Regions from separate parts of the Pseudomonas sp. MF6755 genome, predicted to be linked through region 2. Evidence: predicted binding sites of a transcription regulator. Region 2 holds the regulator's gene; each other region holds the start of a gene.
The links. Region 2 encodes sigma-54, which starts transcription at its own class of promoters, with help from an activator protein. Its sites were predicted from a motif close to ANTGGCATNNANNTTGCTNT; they were not measured.
Positions count from the first base shown of each region.

Region 1 (5,414 bases), on a different contig from region 2:
GGTTACGCAAGCGGTCGGCCTCTTCGATGATGACGTTGGTGTAGTCCTTGAGGTGCTCCTCCGGCAACTCGCGGGCCAGCAACTGCGCGGCGCCGCGAATTCCACCCAGCGGGTTCTTGATCTCATGGGCCAGGCCACGCACCAGCATCTTGCTGGTCTCTTGCTTGGACAGTTGCGCTTCTTCCTTGGTGATGCGCAGCAAGCGGTCACGCGGATGCACTTCGAGCAACAGCAGGGTGGCGCCGTTGCTCAGGATCGGGGTCACGGCGTAGTCGACCGTCAGGGTCTGGCCGGTGAGGGCGGTCAGCATCGCCTCGCGCTTGGTGAACGGGTGTGCTTGCTCCACTGCCTGGCGCAATGAGCTCAAGGCTTCGGCCGACTCGGTGAACAACTCGCTGATGAACTGCCCATGGCTGCGCTGGCCGCTGATGGCCAGGAGCATCTCCGCCGCCGGGTTCATGTACTCAAGGCGCAAGTCGGCATTAAGCAGGATGGTCGCGGTGGTCAGGTTGTCGAGTAACAAACGGTGCAGTGCATCGCTGATGGTCATCGGGACCTCTTTTGGAGCAAGGCGCGGGCTTGAGGCACACGCTGATACAAGGAAAATGCAAAAACCAAACCAAAGCTCCGAAAAGAAGCGTTCAACCTATGAAATGGGGGGTTGAGGCGCGAAACTGTGGCGTTCTGCCAGCTTCATCGGGAAGATTCGAACCAAAATGGGCTGCGCCTGCGGGGAGGGTGCAACCTATCGCACCAATATAGTGCGGTTTTGTGAAGGTTGCTCAGGAGGCTGCCAGAGATGGCCCTGAATGCATACAGTCCAAATGTGGGAGGGGGCTTGCTCCCGATAGCAGGGTGTCAGTCAGCATATTCATCAACTGAACCACCTCTATCGGGAGCAAGCCCCCTCCCACATTTAAATCGGATTTTCAGGTCTAGCCTTTGTAGATACACAGCTCGGCTGTGGCGCGGATCATGGCGAGTTGGCGGGTGGAGTCATTGAGCGGCTCATGGATGGCGGCGGCCAGCCACTGCGGGCACTGCGGGTCGCTGCGCTGCGGGGTGAAATCGGCCAATTGTTCAAGCAGGCGTTTTTGCAGTTGATCCAGTTGCGGGCGAATCTGCTTGATCAGGTCCGGGCGCGGCTCGTCAGGTGCCTTGCCCTGGAACTGCCAGTCGGACAAGTGGGTGTATTGCACCAGTTTGTTCGCCTCGATCTGCGCTGAGAAAAACTGCTCGGCGGCGGCAGGCTCCAGCTTGTACTCCGGCGCCTGGGCGATGACACTGGCGAGCACTTCTTGCTCGCGTTTCTTATCTTCTACGGGCTTTTTGCTGTCCCATTTGCTCAAGGCCACCTGGTCGGCAATGGTCAGGCGTTCGGCGATGCTGTTGAGCAGTGGCTCAAGGGCTGGTGGGGCGGCGCAAGCACCGGCGCTGACGAACAGCAGGGCGAACGCAAGTCGACGTTTCAATGGTGATCTCCTCGTGGGGGGGGCTTGCTGATGTGAGGTAGCGTAATCCCCAGGCAAAAAAAAGACCTCCCGGGGGAGGTCTTTTTCGTCACGCCACGTTGAGTAGCGCTACCGGATCAGCAGCTGTAGTACAGCTCGTATTCCAGTGGGTGTACGAAGGTGCGCACCTTGATTTCTTCTTCGCTTTTCAGCTCGATGTAGGCATCGATGAAGTCGTCGCTGAATACGCCGCCTTTGGTCAGGAACGCACGGCCCTTGTCCAGTTCTTCCAGGGCCTCTTTCAGGCTGCCGCACACTTGTGGGATCTCTTTGGCCTCTTCAGGCGGCAGGTCGTACAAGTTTTTGTCGGCGGCATCGCCTGGGTGGATCTTGTTCTGGATACCGTCCAGGCCAGCCATGACCAGGGCAGCGAAGGCCAGGTACGGGTTGGCCGCTGGATCCGGGAAGCGGGCTTCGATACGGCGAGCGCGAGGGCTGGACACGTAAGGAATACGGATCGAGGCGGAACGGTTGCGAGCCGAGTAGGCCAGCATTACCGGTGCTTCGAAACCTGGCACCAGACGCTTGTAGGAGTTGGTCGACGGGTTGGTGAAGCCGTTCAGGGCCTTACCGTGCTTGATGATACCGCCGATGAAGTACAGGGCAGTGTCGGACAGGCCGGCATAACCTTCGCCAGCGAAGGTGTTCTTGCCTTCTTTGGCGATGGACAGGTGAACGTGCATACCCGAACCGTTATCGCCATACAGCGGCTTAGGCATGAAGGTAGCGGTACGGCCGTAGGCATCAGCCACGTTGTGTACGCAGTACTTCAGGGTTTGTACTTCGTCAGCCTTGGCTACCAGGGTGTTGAACTTCACACCGATTTCGTTCTGGCCGGCAGTGGCCACTTCGTGGTGGTGAACTTCGATGACCAGGCCCATCTCTTCCATGGCGTTGCACATGGAGGTACGGATTTCGTGGTCATGGTCGAACGGCGGAACTGGGAAGTAGCCACCCTTGATACCTGGGCGGTGGCCTTTGTTGCCGCCTTCGATGTCCTGGTCGGACATCCAGGAACCCTGTTCGGAGAAGATCTTGAACATGGAGCCGGAGATGTCGGACTTGAACTTGACCGAATCAAAGATGAAGAATTCTGGCTCCGGGCCTACGAATACGGTGTCACCGATACCGGTGGACTTCAGGTATTCCTCGGCACGCTTGGCGATCGCACGTGGGTCGCGGTCGTAGCCTTGCATGGTCGAAGGCTCGATCACGTCGCAGACGATGATCAGGGTTGGGTCTTCGGTGAACGGGTCGAGCACGGCAGTGCTGTCGTCCGGCATCAGGATCATGTCGGAGGCTTCGATGCCTTTCCAGCCAGCGATGGAGGAGCCGTCGAACATTTTGCCTTCTTCGAAGAAAGCATCATCCAGCGCGTCGCGAGCCGGCATGGTCACGTGGTGCTGAGTGCCTTTTGTGTCCGTGAAGCGCAGATCAATCCATTTAACGTCATGATCTTTGATGAGTTGAACCGACTTCGACATGGTGTCCTCCGGGTGGCTTCGGGCTGGGTAGTGGAGTAGCCCTTAGAATGTGGGTGATGCCGGCGCGGATACTCCGCCATGGCAACCTGCCTCACAAGAGAGCAAATTGCATGCCAGTGCGCCAACATGGCCGTTTTGCCTCAAAATAGCCCCTATAACGGTGCAATTCGTTGAAACGGTATAAATAGCGCACTGCAATGTAGCGTTTATTTGTGTAAATGACCCGTTTTGGTGCGTTGCGTGTGCAATGCATATTAACTGGTTAAACCTTGAGCGATTTCCGCTATAATCCGCGCCCCCCTTTTTCAGCAGGCCCGGCGCGCGCTGTTTCCATGAAATTAATCGTTAAAGTCTTCCCCGAGATCACCATCAAAAGCCGACCGGTACGGACGCGTTTCATCCGTCAATTGGCCAAGAACATCCGCGCCGTGCTCCGTGACCTGGACCCGGCTGTGGTGGTGAACGGCGTGTGGGACAATCTCGAGCTGGAAACCCGCATTACCGACGCCAAAGCCTTGAAAGACATGACCGAGCGCCTGAGTTGCATGCCAGGCATCGCGCATTTCCTGCAGGTGGATGAGTACCCGCTGGGCGACTTCGACGACATCACCGAGAAGTGCAAGCAGCACTACGGCAGCTCGCTGGAAGGCAAGATTTTTTCGGTGCGCTGCAAGCGTGCCGGCAAGCATTCGTTCAGCTCCATGGACGTAGAAAAATACGTCGGCAGCAAGCTGCGTCGCGAGTGCGGCGCCGCTGGAATTTCCCTCAAAGCGCCGCAAATTGAAGTGCGCATGGAAATTCGCGACCAACGGTTGTTTGTGATCCACAGCCAGCACAACAGCATCGGCGGCTACCCATTGGGTGCCCTCGAACAGACCCTGGTATTGATGTCCGGCGGTTTCGATTCCACGGTGGCGGCCTACCAGATCATGCGCCGCGGCCTGATGAGCCACTTCTGCTTCTTCAACCTGGGCGGGCGTGCACACGAATTGGGCGTGATGGAAGTCGCGCATTACATCTGGAAGAAGTACGGCAGCTCCCAGCGCGTGCTATTTGTAAGCGTGCCGTTCGAGGAAGTGCTGGGAGAAATTCTCGGCAAAGTCGATAACGGTCATATGGGCGTCGTATTGAAGCGTATGATGTTGCGCGCTGCGTCCCGAATCGCCGATCAGTTGCAGATTGACGCGCTGGTGACCGGTGAAGCGATTTCCCAGGTGTCCAGCCAGACGCTGCCGAACCTGTCGCTGATCGACTGCGTGACCGAGAAGCTGGTGCTGCGCCCGCTGATCGCCAGCCACAAGCAGGACATCATCGACCTGGCCGAAGAAATCGGCACGGCGGACTTTGCCAAGCACATGCCTGAATATTGCGGGGTCATTTCGGTGAACCCCAAGACCCACGCCAAGCGCAATCGCGTGGAGTACGAAGAACAACAGTTCGACATGGCGATTCTGGAGCGTGCGCTCGAGAACGCCAAAATGGTCCCGATCGATCGCGTAATCGACGAATTGGGCCAAGACGTGAAAATCGAAGAAGTCAGCGAAGCCCTGGCCGGCCAGATCGTTGTCGACATCCGTCACCCGGATGCTGCTGAAGATGAGCCGCTGGAAATCGCTGGCATCGACGTGCAAACGCTGCCGTTCTATGCACTGAACGCGCGTTTCAAGGAACTGGATAACAGCCGTCAGTACCTGCTGTATTGCGACAAAGGCGTGATGAGTCGCCTGCATGCCCACCATTTGCTCAGTGAGGGGCATGCCAATGTGCGCGTTTATCGACCGAGCTAAGAGCCCGGGGCTGTTTGCCTGTGGCCTGCGTCACCGGCCCCCCGACTCTGCCGTCAAGCTGTAACGGCAAGGCCTGACTCTACTGTTAATCGCTGCCACGACCTGTCAGCACACCGAATCCTCTGATCGAGATACACAAGTGATCGAAAATCTACGTAACATCGCCATCATTGCTCACGTTGACCATGGTAAAACCACCCTGGTAGACAAACTCCTGCGTCAATCCGGCACCCTGGAGCGCAACGAGCTCAACGACGAGCGCGTGATGGACTCCAACGACCAGGAAAAAGAGCGCGGTATTACCATCCTGGCAAAAAACACCGCTATCAACTGGAACGGCTACCACATCAACATCGTGGATACCCCGGGCCACGCCGACTTCGGCGGCGAAGTAGAACGCGTAATGTCGATGGTTGACTCCGTTCTGCTGCTGGTTGACGCTCAAGACGGCCCTATGCCGCAAACCCGTTTCGTGACCAAGAAGGCTTTCGAAGCCGGCCTGCGTCCGATCGTGTGCATCAACAAGGTTGACCGTCCAGGCGCGCGTCCGGACTGGGTTCTGGACCAGATCTTCGACCTGTTCGACAACCTGGGTGCCACCGAAGAACAGCTGGACTTCCAAGTCATCTACG
Region 1 is NZ_JAEKDA010000004.1:331,112-336,525, reverse strand. Features, by position in the region: gene glnL (nitrogen regulation protein NR(II)) at 1-550, opposite strand, end outside; gene JFT66_RS07085 (chorismate mutase) at 936-1,472, opposite strand; gene glnA (glutamate--ammonia ligase) at 1,589-2,995, opposite strand; gene thiI (tRNA uracil 4-sulfurtransferase ThiI) at 3,328-4,782, shown strand; gene typA (translational GTPase TypA) at 4,922-5,414, shown strand, end outside.
Region 1: glnA (glutamate--ammonia ligase) is a predicted target of sigma-54. The motif match lies at 3,094-3,113, and genes of this name have one in related genera.

Region 2 (5,414 bases):
CCTGGCGGTGGGCTACTGGAATATCAGCCCGGAGCGCTTTCTCGACAAGCCTGTTGCACAGGTTGACGAAGGTGTCATCGACTATTACGCCACCAATGCCTACAGCATTCAGTACCTGCCCGACGGCAAGGTGCAATATGAGATGACGTCTGACAAGGTCGAGCATTTGAAAGCCTCCGAGGTCAGCCTGCTGACCAACCCGGACCTGAACCTGTATCGCGGCACCGAGTTTCCATGGCACGTCACCAGCAAGCGTGGCGAGGTCAACCCGGACGGCACCGAAGTTGAACTGATCGACTCGGTGCGCATCGCACGTACAGACGCGCAGAACCGCGACACCGTCATTACCAGCAGTCGCATGACCGTATTCCCACAGAAGCAATATGCGCAGACCGAGCAAGACGTTAGAATCGACGGCGCTGGCGGTGTATCGACCGGCAAGGGAATGAAAGCGTATTTGAAAGAAAGCAGGATACACCTGCTATCGAACGTAAGAGGACAGTATGAGGCTCGTTAAAACCCTCCCTATTTTGCTCGGTCTGGGCGCAGCACTGGGAAGCGTGAGCGCCTGGGCTCTGCCGAACGATAGCCAGCAACCGATCCACATCTCGGCTGACGATGCGCAGCTCGATGACAAGCAAGGTGTCGCAACCTACACCGGTGGCGTGATCATCACCCAGGGTTCGATGAAGATCACCGGCAACACGGTGACACTGACGCGCACCAAGACCGGTGATATCGATGTCGTGACCTCGGTGGGCAATCTGGCTTACTTCGAACAGCAGCAAGCAGCCAAAGACCCTGGCCCGATGAAGGGCTATGGCAAGACCATCCAATACCACGCCCAGCAAAACCGCATCGTCCTGATCGACCAGGCCAAGGTCCTCAGTGCTGACGGCAACTCGACCGAAGGCGAGAAAATCGTCTACAACACCCAGACCCAGGTCGCACAGGCGGGTCGTGCCAACGGCAGCAAGGTCACCGCACCTCGCCCACGCATCGACATGGTTATCCAGCCGAAGAAGAAGGCCGAGTAATGGCAACCCTGAAAGCCCAGCATCTGGCCAAGGCCTATAAGAGCCGTCAGGTCGTACGCGATGTCAGCCTGTCGATCGACAGCGGCCAGATCGTCGGCTTGCTCGGCCCCAACGGCGCCGGCAAGACCACTTGCTTCTATATGATTGTCGGGCTGGTCCAGGCGGATCAGGGGCGCGTATTGATCGACGACCTGGACGTCAGCCACCAGCCGATGCACGGTCGTGCGCGCGCAGGTATCGGCTATCTTCCCCAGGAAGCGTCGATCTTCCGCAAACTGTCGGTTGCCGACAACATCATGGCGATTCTCGAGACCCGCAAGGAACTCGACCGCGATGGTCGCCGCAAAGAGCTGGAAAGCCTGCTGCAGGAATTCCATATCAACCATATTCGCGACAACCTCGGCATGAGCCTGTCCGGTGGCGAGCGTCGCCGCGTAGAAATCGCCCGCGCCCTGGCGACTGCGCCGAAGTTCATCTTGCTGGACGAACCGTTTGCCGGCGTCGACCCGATCTCGGTGGGCGACATCAAGCAGATCATCCACCACCTCAAGGCCAAGGGCATTGGTGTTCTGATCACCGACCACAACGTGCGCGAGACCCTCGATATCTGCGAAACCGCCTATATCGTCAATGATGGTCAGTTGATTGCTGAAGGCGATGCCGAGACGATCCTCGCTAACGAACTGGTCAAGGAAGTGTACCTGGGTCACGAGTTCCGCCTGTAGACACAGTGGTATCGCGCCTTTCCCCGGAGCGCGCAGGAGTCAATAGAAACCTTGGTTTTTTTATTGTTACCGCGCTCTAGGCAAAGGCCCCGAGATCAGGCATATAATTTGCTTATGTTTGGCGCTCACGCGCCCTGTCGTGGATGGCGCATTGCGCCGGCGAATAAGGTGTTAAGCCCCTGCCATGAAACCATCGCTAGTCCTGAGAATGGGCCAGCAGCTGACGATGACACCTCAGCTGCAACAGGCCATCCGCCTGCTCCAATTGTCGACCCTGGACCTGCAACAGGAAATCCAGGAGGCCCTGGAGTCCAATCCGATGCTCGAACGCCAGGAAGAAGGCGACGACTTCGATAATGCAGACCCGCTGGCTGACAACATCGAGCAAAAACCCAACCCCGACGTGCAGGAGCCCTCCTATCAGGAAACCGCCCCTACGGTGGATAACCTGGAAGAAGGCGAATGGAACGACCGCATTCCCAACGAACTCCCCGTGGACACCGCGTGGGAAGACGTGTACCAGACCAGCGCCAGCAGCCTGCCAAGCAATGATGATGACGAGTGGGACTTCACCACCCGCACCTCCACGGGTGAGAGCCTGCAGAGCCACTTGTTGTGGCAACTGAACCTGGCGCCCATGTCAGACACCGATCGCCTGATCGCAGTTACCCTGATCGATTGCATCAATAACCAGGGTTACCTGGACGAAACCCTCGACGAGATTCTCGAAGCCTTCGACCCGGAACTGGATATCGAACTGGACGAAATCGAAGCCGTCCTGCACCGCATCCAGCAATTCGAGCCCGCCGGGATTGGCGCCCGCACACTCGGCGAGTGCCTGCTGTTGCAACTGCGCCAATTGCCGGCCAAGACGCCGTGGCTTACCGAAGCCCAACGCCTGGTCAACGATTATATCGACCTGCTGGGCAGTCGCGACTACAGCCAACTGATGCGCCGCATGAAGCTCAAGGAAGACGACTTGCGCCAGGTCATCGAGCTGGTGCAGAGCCTCAACCCGCGTCCGGGTTCGCAGATCGAGTCCAGCGAAGCCGAATACGTGGTCCCCGACGTTATCGTGCGCAAAGACAACGAACGCTGGTTGGTGGAGTTGAACCAGGAATCGATGCCACGCCTGCGCGTCAATCCGCAATACGCCGGTTTTGTGCGCCGCGCCGATACCAGTGCCGACAACACCTTCATGCGCAACCAGTTGCAGGAAGCGCGCTGGTTCATCAAGAGCCTGCAAAGCCGCAACGAAACGCTGATGAAAGTGGCTACCCAGATCGTCGAGCACCAACGTGGCTTCCTGGAGTACGGCGACGAAGCGATGAAACCGCTGGTACTGCATGACATCGCCGAAGCAGTCGGTATGCATGAGTCGACAATTTCCCGGGTGACCACGCAGAAATTCATGCATACCCCACGGGGTATTTATGAGCTGAAATACTTTTTCTCCAGCCACGTCAGCACCTCGGAAGGCGGCGAATGCTCGTCCACGGCGATCCGCGCGATCATCAAAAAACTGGTTGCCGCGGAAAATCAGAAAAAGCCGTTGAGTGACAGCAAGATCGCTGGTTTACTGGAAGCACAAGGCATTCAGGTCGCCCGTCGAACCGTCGCCAAGTACCGCGAGTCCCTCGGGATCGCGCCTTCCAGCGAGCGTAAGCGTTTGATGTGACGGGCAGGCCACAGCGTTCCAGTGGCAGGCGTCTTGCCTGCCGCTTTATGCACTGGCAACGAAGGAGAAGCTGTATGCAAGTCAACATCAGTGGACACCATGTAGAAGTCACCCCTCCACTGCGCGACTATGTCGAGCAGAAGCTGAGGAAACTTGAAGGCCATTTCGACAAGATCACCAACGTTCAGGTCATCATGAAGGTCGACAAGCTTCAGCAGAAAATCGAAGCGACCCTCCAGATCCCCGGTGGCGAAGTGGTTGCCAATGCCGAGCATGAAGACATGTATGCATCGATTGACTTGCTCACCGACAAGCTCGACCGCCAACTCAAAAAGCATAAGGAAAAGAATCTGAGCCTGCTACAAGGCACAGGTCGTTAACTCTCCCCCCATGATCCGACTTGAAACCATCCTGACCCCCGGCCGTTCACTTGTGAACGCGCCGGGCGGCAGCAAGAAGAAAGCCCTCGAGCAAATTGCCAACCTGATCAGCAGCCAAGTGCCTGCGCTGGAGATGCAAGATGTGTACGAGGCTCTGATTGCCCGTGAAAAACTCGGTTCGACCGGTTTTGGCAACGGTATCGCCATCCCTCACTGCCGCCTGCAAGGTTGCGAAACGCCCGTCAGTGCGCTGCTGCACCTTGAAAAACCTATTGATTTCGACGCCATCGACGGTGCCCCGGTCGACCTGCTGTTCGTCCTGCTGGTCCCGCAAGCCGCCACCGATGCGCACCTGGAACTGCTCCGGCAGATCGCCAGCATGCTCGACCGCAAGGAAGTACGCGAAAAACTGCGCAGTGCCAGCAGCAATGAGGCGCTGTATCAGGTCGTCCTGGATGAACAAAGCGGGCAGTAATCATGCGTTTGATCATCGTCAGCGGCCGTTCCGGCTCAGGTAAAAGCACTGCCCTCAACGTTCTTGAGGACAACGGTTTCTATTGCATCGACAACCTGCCCGCCGGCCTGCTGCCCGAGCTGGCGGAGCGCGCCCTGATTCACACCGAATTGGCACAACCGCTGGTCGCCGTGTCTATCGATGCCCGCAACCTGCCCAGCCACCTCTCGCGGTTCCCGGAACTGCTCGAAGAAGTGCGCGCCAAGCACATTCATTGCGATGTGCTGTATTTGGATGCCGACGAAGAAACCCTGCTCAAGCGCTTTTCCGAGACCCGCCGGCGGCACCCACTCAGCAGCGCCAACCGCTCCCTCGCCGAAGCCATCGAGGACGAAACCAAACTGCTGGGGCCGATCATTGATTTGGCCGACCTGAAAATCAACACCACCAATCTGAACCTGTATCAACTGCGCGATGCGATCAAGCTGCGCCTGTTGAACCAGCCAGAGCCTGGGACGGCGTTTCTGGTCGAGTCATTTGGCTTCAAGCGTGGCATGCCGGTAGATGCCGACCTGGTGTTCGACGTGCGCTGCCTGCCCAACCCCTATTGGAAACCGGAGTTACGCGATCAGTCCGGGCTGGACCAGCCAGTGGTCGACTACCTGGCTGCACAACCGGATGTGGAAGAGATGTTCCAGGACATCTCCAGCTACCTGCTCAAATGGTTGCCACGTTTTGCCGCGAGCAATCGGGCCTATGTCACCATTGCCATTGGTTGCACCGGTGGCCACCACCGCTCCGTCTATTTGACTGAGCGGCTGGGCCAAGTGCTGCAACAAACCCTCAAGAACGTCCAGGTCCGCCACCGCGACCTTAGCTGAAGGAACACCTGCGCGATGCCCGCTCTGGAAATTGAAATCATCAACAAGCTGGGCCTGCACGCCCGCGCCTCGGCCAAATTCGTCGGCGTGGCCGGGCAGTTCCCTTGCCAGATCCGGGCTGGGCGTACACCGGAATCCATGGTCGATGGCAAAAGCATCATGGCGATGATGATGCTGGCGGCCGGCAAAGGCACCACGATTCACCTGAAGACCGAAGGTGAGCAAGAGCAAGAGGCGATGGACGCATTGGTTGCGCTGA
Region 2 is NZ_JAEKDA010000006.1:222,639-228,052, forward strand. Features, by position in the region: gene lptC (LPS export ABC transporter periplasmic protein LptC) at 1-517, shown strand, start outside; gene lptA (lipopolysaccharide transport periplasmic protein LptA) at 504-1,037, shown strand; gene lptB (LPS export ABC transporter ATP-binding protein) at 1,037-1,762, shown strand; gene JFT66_RS09825 (RNA polymerase factor sigma-54) at 1,947-3,440, shown strand; gene hpf (ribosome hibernation-promoting factor, HPF/YfiA family) at 3,515-3,820, shown strand; gene ptsN (PTS IIA-like nitrogen regulatory protein PtsN) at 3,831-4,295, shown strand; gene rapZ (RNase adapter RapZ) at 4,298-5,155, shown strand; gene JFT66_RS09845 (HPr family phosphocarrier protein) at 5,171-5,414, shown strand, end outside.

Region 3 (5,414 bases), on a different contig from region 2:
TTGCCCTGGTGCTCCGCCGGGTACCACTGGGACGCCAAGGGCAGGGCGACCGCAAAGGACGCGCCGGCCATGCCCAGGAACACGCCCAGCAGCAAGGCTTGCTCGTAACTGTGGATCCCCAGTTTCCATGCGCAGAACAGCGCCACGATCACAATCACCTGGCCAATCAGCCCGGCGGTCTTGGGTGAAAGCTTGTCGGCCAGCATGCCCATCAGAAAGCGCAGCAGCGCGCCCGCCAGGATTGGCGTGGCCACCACCAGGCCACGCTGTTGGGTGGTCAGTTGCAAGTCCGCGGCAATCTGTACAGCCAATGGGCCCAACAGGTACCAGACCATGAAGCTCAGGTCGAAATACAGGAACGCGGCAAACAGGGTCGGGGTGTGCCCGGATTTCCAGAAGCTTGATTTCATCACGCACCTCAACGGTTCTAGGGGGCCAAAACAAAAAAACGCCGCCACCGGGTTCGCGATGGGCAAACCGGGTGGGCGACGTCTTTGTCGGGGAGGGGCAACCGCCGTTGGCTACCTGTGAGGATTGCTTAGCAAGAGCTGAGCCAGATCAGCCGAGCAACTCGCTCATGGCAATAATCTGCTCGGCGACCTGGATCAGTTTCTGCTGGCGACTCATGGCTTGGCGGCGCATCAGGGTGTAGGCCTCCTCTTCATTACAACGCTTCATTTTCATCAACAGGCCCTTGGCCAATTCGATGCGTTTGCGTTCGGCCAGTTGCTGGTCGCGGGCCTGCAATTGGGCGCGCAGCGCCTGGTCGCTCTCGAAGCGCGCCATAGCTACCTCGAGGATCGGTTGCAGGCGTTGGGCCTGGATGCCTTCGACGATATAGGCACTGACCCCGGACTTGATCGCCTGGCGCATCACGGTCGGGTCGTGTTCATCGGTAAACATCACGATGGGCCGGGGCTGGTCGCGGCTGACCAACACCACTTGCTCCATCACATCACGGCCGGGTGACTCGGTATCGATCAGGATCACGTCCGGGCGCACCGTTTCGACGCGTGCAGGCAGGTCGATGGTCAAGCCAGACTCATCGATCACCTCGAAGCCGGCCTCGGTCAGTGCGGCCTTGAGGCGCCCGACCTTGCGCGGGGTGTCGTTGATCAACAGGATTCGCAGCATCATCGTGCTCCTGTCAGCGCAGCGCTTGGCGGCTGGCGTCATCGGCCAGGGCATGCAGGCGAAAGCTGCGGGCGTAGCCGGCTGGGTCGGAACCGTCCCAGGTTTTGCCGTCGATCAGTTGGCTGCTGCGCATGTCCGAGTCGGCGGCACAGATGCCCAGCGCATCAGCCGCCTGGCGATACAGCGCCAGTTGCTGCACTTGTCGGGCGACGCGCAGGTAGTCAGGGTCTTCACGCAACAAGCCCCAGCGCCGGAACTGGGTCATGAACCACATGCCGTCGCTGAGGTAGGGCAGGTTCACCTCGCCATTGGCGAAAAAGCGCAGTGCGTGAGGATCCTGCCACTGGTTGCCCAGGCCATCGTCATAGTTGCCCAGCAGGCGTGGTTCGATGCAGTCCACTGGGGCGTCGAGGTATTCACGGGCACTGAGCAGTTGCGCGGTGGAGCGGCGGTTTTCACGGCCTTGCTCGATAAACCGGCTGGCCTCGAGGATCGCCATCACCAGCGCGCGGGCCGTGTTGGGGTACGCGTCGACGAAGGCTTGGGTGCAGCCCAGGACTTTTTCCGGATGATCCGGCCAGATCGCCTGGGTGGTCGCCAACGTGAACCCCTGGTTTTGCTTTACTGCGCTGGCACACCAGGGTTCGCCGGCACAAAACCCGTCGATGCGCCCGGCTTGCAGGTGCGCAACCATCTGCGGTGGCGGCACGACCACGCTGTTTACATCCAGCAACGGATGGATGCCTTGACTCGCCAGCCAGTAGTACAACCACATGGCATGGGTGCCGGTGGGAAACGTCTGGGCGAAGGTCAGTTTTGTCCGGCTTTGGTGCACGTGGCGTTCCAATGCTTCAGGAGAGACCATCCCTTGCTCTTGCAGGCCGTGGGACAGGTTGATGCTCTGGCCATTCTGGTTCAGCCCCATCAGCACCGCCATGGGGCAGGGCGCGATGCCGCCGATGCCCAGGTGCACGGCATAGATCAGCCCGTAGAGACTGTGTGCGGCGTCCAGTTCACCGCTGACCAGCTTGTCGCGCAGGTTGGCCCAGGACGATTGGCGCTTGAGGTGCAGCGTGAGGCCGTAGGGTTGAGCGAAGCCCTGGGTAGCGGCGACCACCAGCGACGCGCAATCGGTCAGGGCCATGAATCCCAGGTCGAGGCTGCTCTTTTCCGGGGCATCGCTGCCGTTTACCCAAGCCAGCGGATCGTTCATCAATACCTGCCTTTTCTGAAAAAAAAAGCGCCGTTCCCCGGGCTGGCGTTACAGGCCATTGCAGGGGACGACGCCGATGTCCGTAGGCTTGCGCCGCCGTTGGTGCGAGCCTGATACAGAGTGCATAGCAAGGCACATGCCATGGGCGGGGCGGTACAGTTCGCCGTCAACTTTTCATCATGATTGAACCTCGTGCGCCTCGCAGTATGGCCGCTTCTTCAGGCCAGACCGCCAGGAATACCCACGGTGCATGCTGAACCCCTCGCAACCAAGAACTGCCGCTGGCTGTGCAGCAGGCTGCTATGTGCCGTGCTGTCGAACGGACCTTGAGTTCCCTCCCTGAAAAAGGCGTTTGTCCATGCACCTGGAAATACTGCTGCAGGAGCAATTGATCAGTCGCAAGCGTTTGGCCGCGTTCGCACCGGGGAAGGTGCTGCCCTTGGATCCAGGAGTCACCCAATGTGTGGAGGTGCGGGTCAATGGGCAACTGATGGCGTTAGGTGAGCTGGTGCAGTTGGAAGACCGGCTCGGGGTTGAATTGCAGGAGATTTATCAGGAATGGCTGCCTCGATAAGGGTAGCCAGCGAATTGTCTGACCGGCAGTTGCCAAAAAAGGGCGCTTGAATGGGCTTTATCCTAACGCGAGTCATCGGGCGGTTTTTTATAGTCGTGCCATTGGCAGGTGAGCCGGTTCGGAAAGTAAGGATGTGAATGTTAGTAGTCGAATGCAGAGGTGCGTATGGCCGTCGTGACTGATGAATCGACGACGGCCCTGGTCTTCGCTCGCTGGACCCTGCATGGTGATGGCCGGTTGACGGGCGCAGATTCGGATATCCAGTTGCCACCCAAGGAAGGGCATGTGCTGCGATTGCTGCTGGCCTCCGGTGGCACACTGATGACCAAGGACCGTTTGCTGGAGCTGGCCTGGTCCCGGGGCGAGGTGGCCGATGAGTCACTGACGCGTTGTATTTATTCCCTGCGCAAGCACTTGAGGGCCGACAAAGGGTTTATCAAGACGATTTATGGCAAGGGCTATCGCTTTACATGCCCGGTACGGGCGGGTAATCAACCAAGGGCAGTCGTTCACGTGTGCCCCCGCTGTGGTCAGGCCAGCAATGTGTAAGCTATGGCGCAAAGGCCTGTTGCTCATGCTACTGATGGGCAGCAACCGGGCGTTGGCCTACTGCTGGGAAGAGGTGGCCACTCGTTACGACCTCGAACCGGAGTTGCTGCAGGCCATTGCCGCAGTCGAGTCGGGGTACCGTGCGCAGGCGATGAACCACACCAACCGAAATGGCACGCGTGACATCGGCCTGATGCAGATCAACAGCATCCACCTGCCCCGTTTGCTCAAGCAGGGCATTACCGAAGAGCGGCTGTTGAACGAGCCTTGCTTGTCGGTGGAGGTAGGCGCCTCGATTCTTGCCGAGTTTATCCAGCGTTTTGGCTACAACTGGACGGCAGTGGGTTCCTACAATGTCGGGCCGGGGGCCGGGCCTCAGCGTGAGGCGTTGCGCCTGCGGTACGCCGAAAAGATCTGGGTGCGTTACGAAGCGTTGGTTTCGCAGCGTCAATGAGATCGGGTAGCACGCCTCGCGTGCAGGCCGCCACCCCGGCTATAATCACCGCCACCTTTCGCCGCCATCCGAGTCTAGCCCGCCCATGTATACCCTGGCCCGCCAGCTGTTGTTCAAACTCTCCCCGGAAACCTCCCACGATCTGTCCCTGGACCTGATCGGTGCCGGTGGCCGCCTGGGGCTCAATGGCCTGGTATGCAAGGCACCGGCGAAGATGCCGGTGTCGGTGATGGGGCTGGACTTCCCCAACCCGGTCGGGCTGGCAGCTGGCCTGGACAAGAACGGCGCGGCCATCGATGGGTTTGCACAGCTGGGTTTCGGCTTTGTCGAAATCGGCACCGTGACCCCACGGCCGCAGCCGGGCAACCCAAAGCCACGCATTTTCCGCCTGCCAGAAGCGGAGGCGATCATCAATCGCATGGGCTTCAACAACCTCGGTGTTGATCATCTGCTGTCGCGGGTTCAAGCGGCCAAATACACGGGCATCCTCGGTATCAACATCGGCAAGAACTTCGACACCCCAGTGGAGCGTGCGGTGGATGATTACCTGATCTGCCTGGACAGGGTCTACGCGCACGCCAGCTACGTTACCGTCAACGTCAGTTCGCCCAACACCCCGGGCCTGCGCAGCCTGCAATTTGGTGACTCCCTCAAGCAACTGCTCGAAGCCTTGCGTCAGCGCCAGGAAGACCTGGCGGTGCGTCACGGCAAGCGTGTGCCCCTGGCCATCAAGATTGCCCCGGATATGAGTGATGAAGAAACCGTGCTGGTGGCCCAGGCCCTGGTGGATTCGGGAATGGACGCGGTGATTGCGACCAACACCACCCTCAGCCGCGTGGGCGTCGAAGGCCTGGCCCATGGTGACGAGGCGGGCGGCCTGTCGGGCGCGCCGGTACGGGACAAGAGCACCCATATCGTCAAGGTGCTGGCGGCCGAGTTGGCCGGGCGTTTGCCGATCATCGCGGTGGGCGGTATTACCGAAGGCAAGCACGCAGCCGAGAAAATCGCGGCTGGCGCCAGCCTGGTGCAGTTGTACTCCGGCTTTATCTATAAAGGGCCGGCGTTGATTCGCCAGTCGGTGGATGCCATCGCTGCCCTGCGCTGAAAATCTGCGCAATAAAAAGGGCTCCATAAAGGAGCCCCTGGGCCGAAGCCCGCCGCCCGGATGGGGCGCGCGTGGTTAAGTCGTTACAATTTCAAAGGTGTGTGTCGGAATTAAATGCCCTGATTAGCCGACGGCGTGAAGTTCGTTGAGTCTGTGGATACCCGCAGTGCCAGTCATACCGTCCCAGTTGTCGCCGCGTCCTTCTCGCCAGCCGTTGATCCAGGCTTGGCGTACCGACGGTAGAGTAAATGGGCAAAGCTCACGGGATTTTCCATGAACGCCATATTGATATCCGCGTAAAAATGCTCTTTCCAACGGATCACGCTTAAGTCTTCTCATAGGGTGTTTCCCTCACTTGTTGACTGTCTAGATATCCTTCGGCCTT
Region 3 is NZ_JAEKDA010000002.1:197,812-203,225, reverse strand. Features, by position in the region: gene JFT66_RS03310 (nitrate/nitrite transporter) at 1-410, opposite strand, end outside; gene JFT66_RS03305 (ANTAR domain-containing response regulator) at 559-1,134, opposite strand; gene JFT66_RS03300 (CmpA/NrtA family ABC transporter substrate-binding protein) at 1,148-2,347, opposite strand; gene JFT66_RS03295 (FliM/FliN family flagellar motor switch protein) at 2,706-2,921, shown strand; gene JFT66_RS03290 (winged helix-turn-helix domain-containing protein) at 3,087-3,470, shown strand; gene JFT66_RS03285 (transglycosylase SLT domain-containing protein) at 3,463-3,924, shown strand; gene JFT66_RS03280 (quinone-dependent dihydroorotate dehydrogenase) at 4,010-5,029, shown strand; gene rmf (ribosome modulation factor) at 5,153-5,368, opposite strand.
Region 3: JFT66_RS03300 (CmpA/NrtA family ABC transporter substrate-binding protein) is a predicted target of sigma-54. The motif match lies at 2,472-2,491, and genes of this name have one in related genera.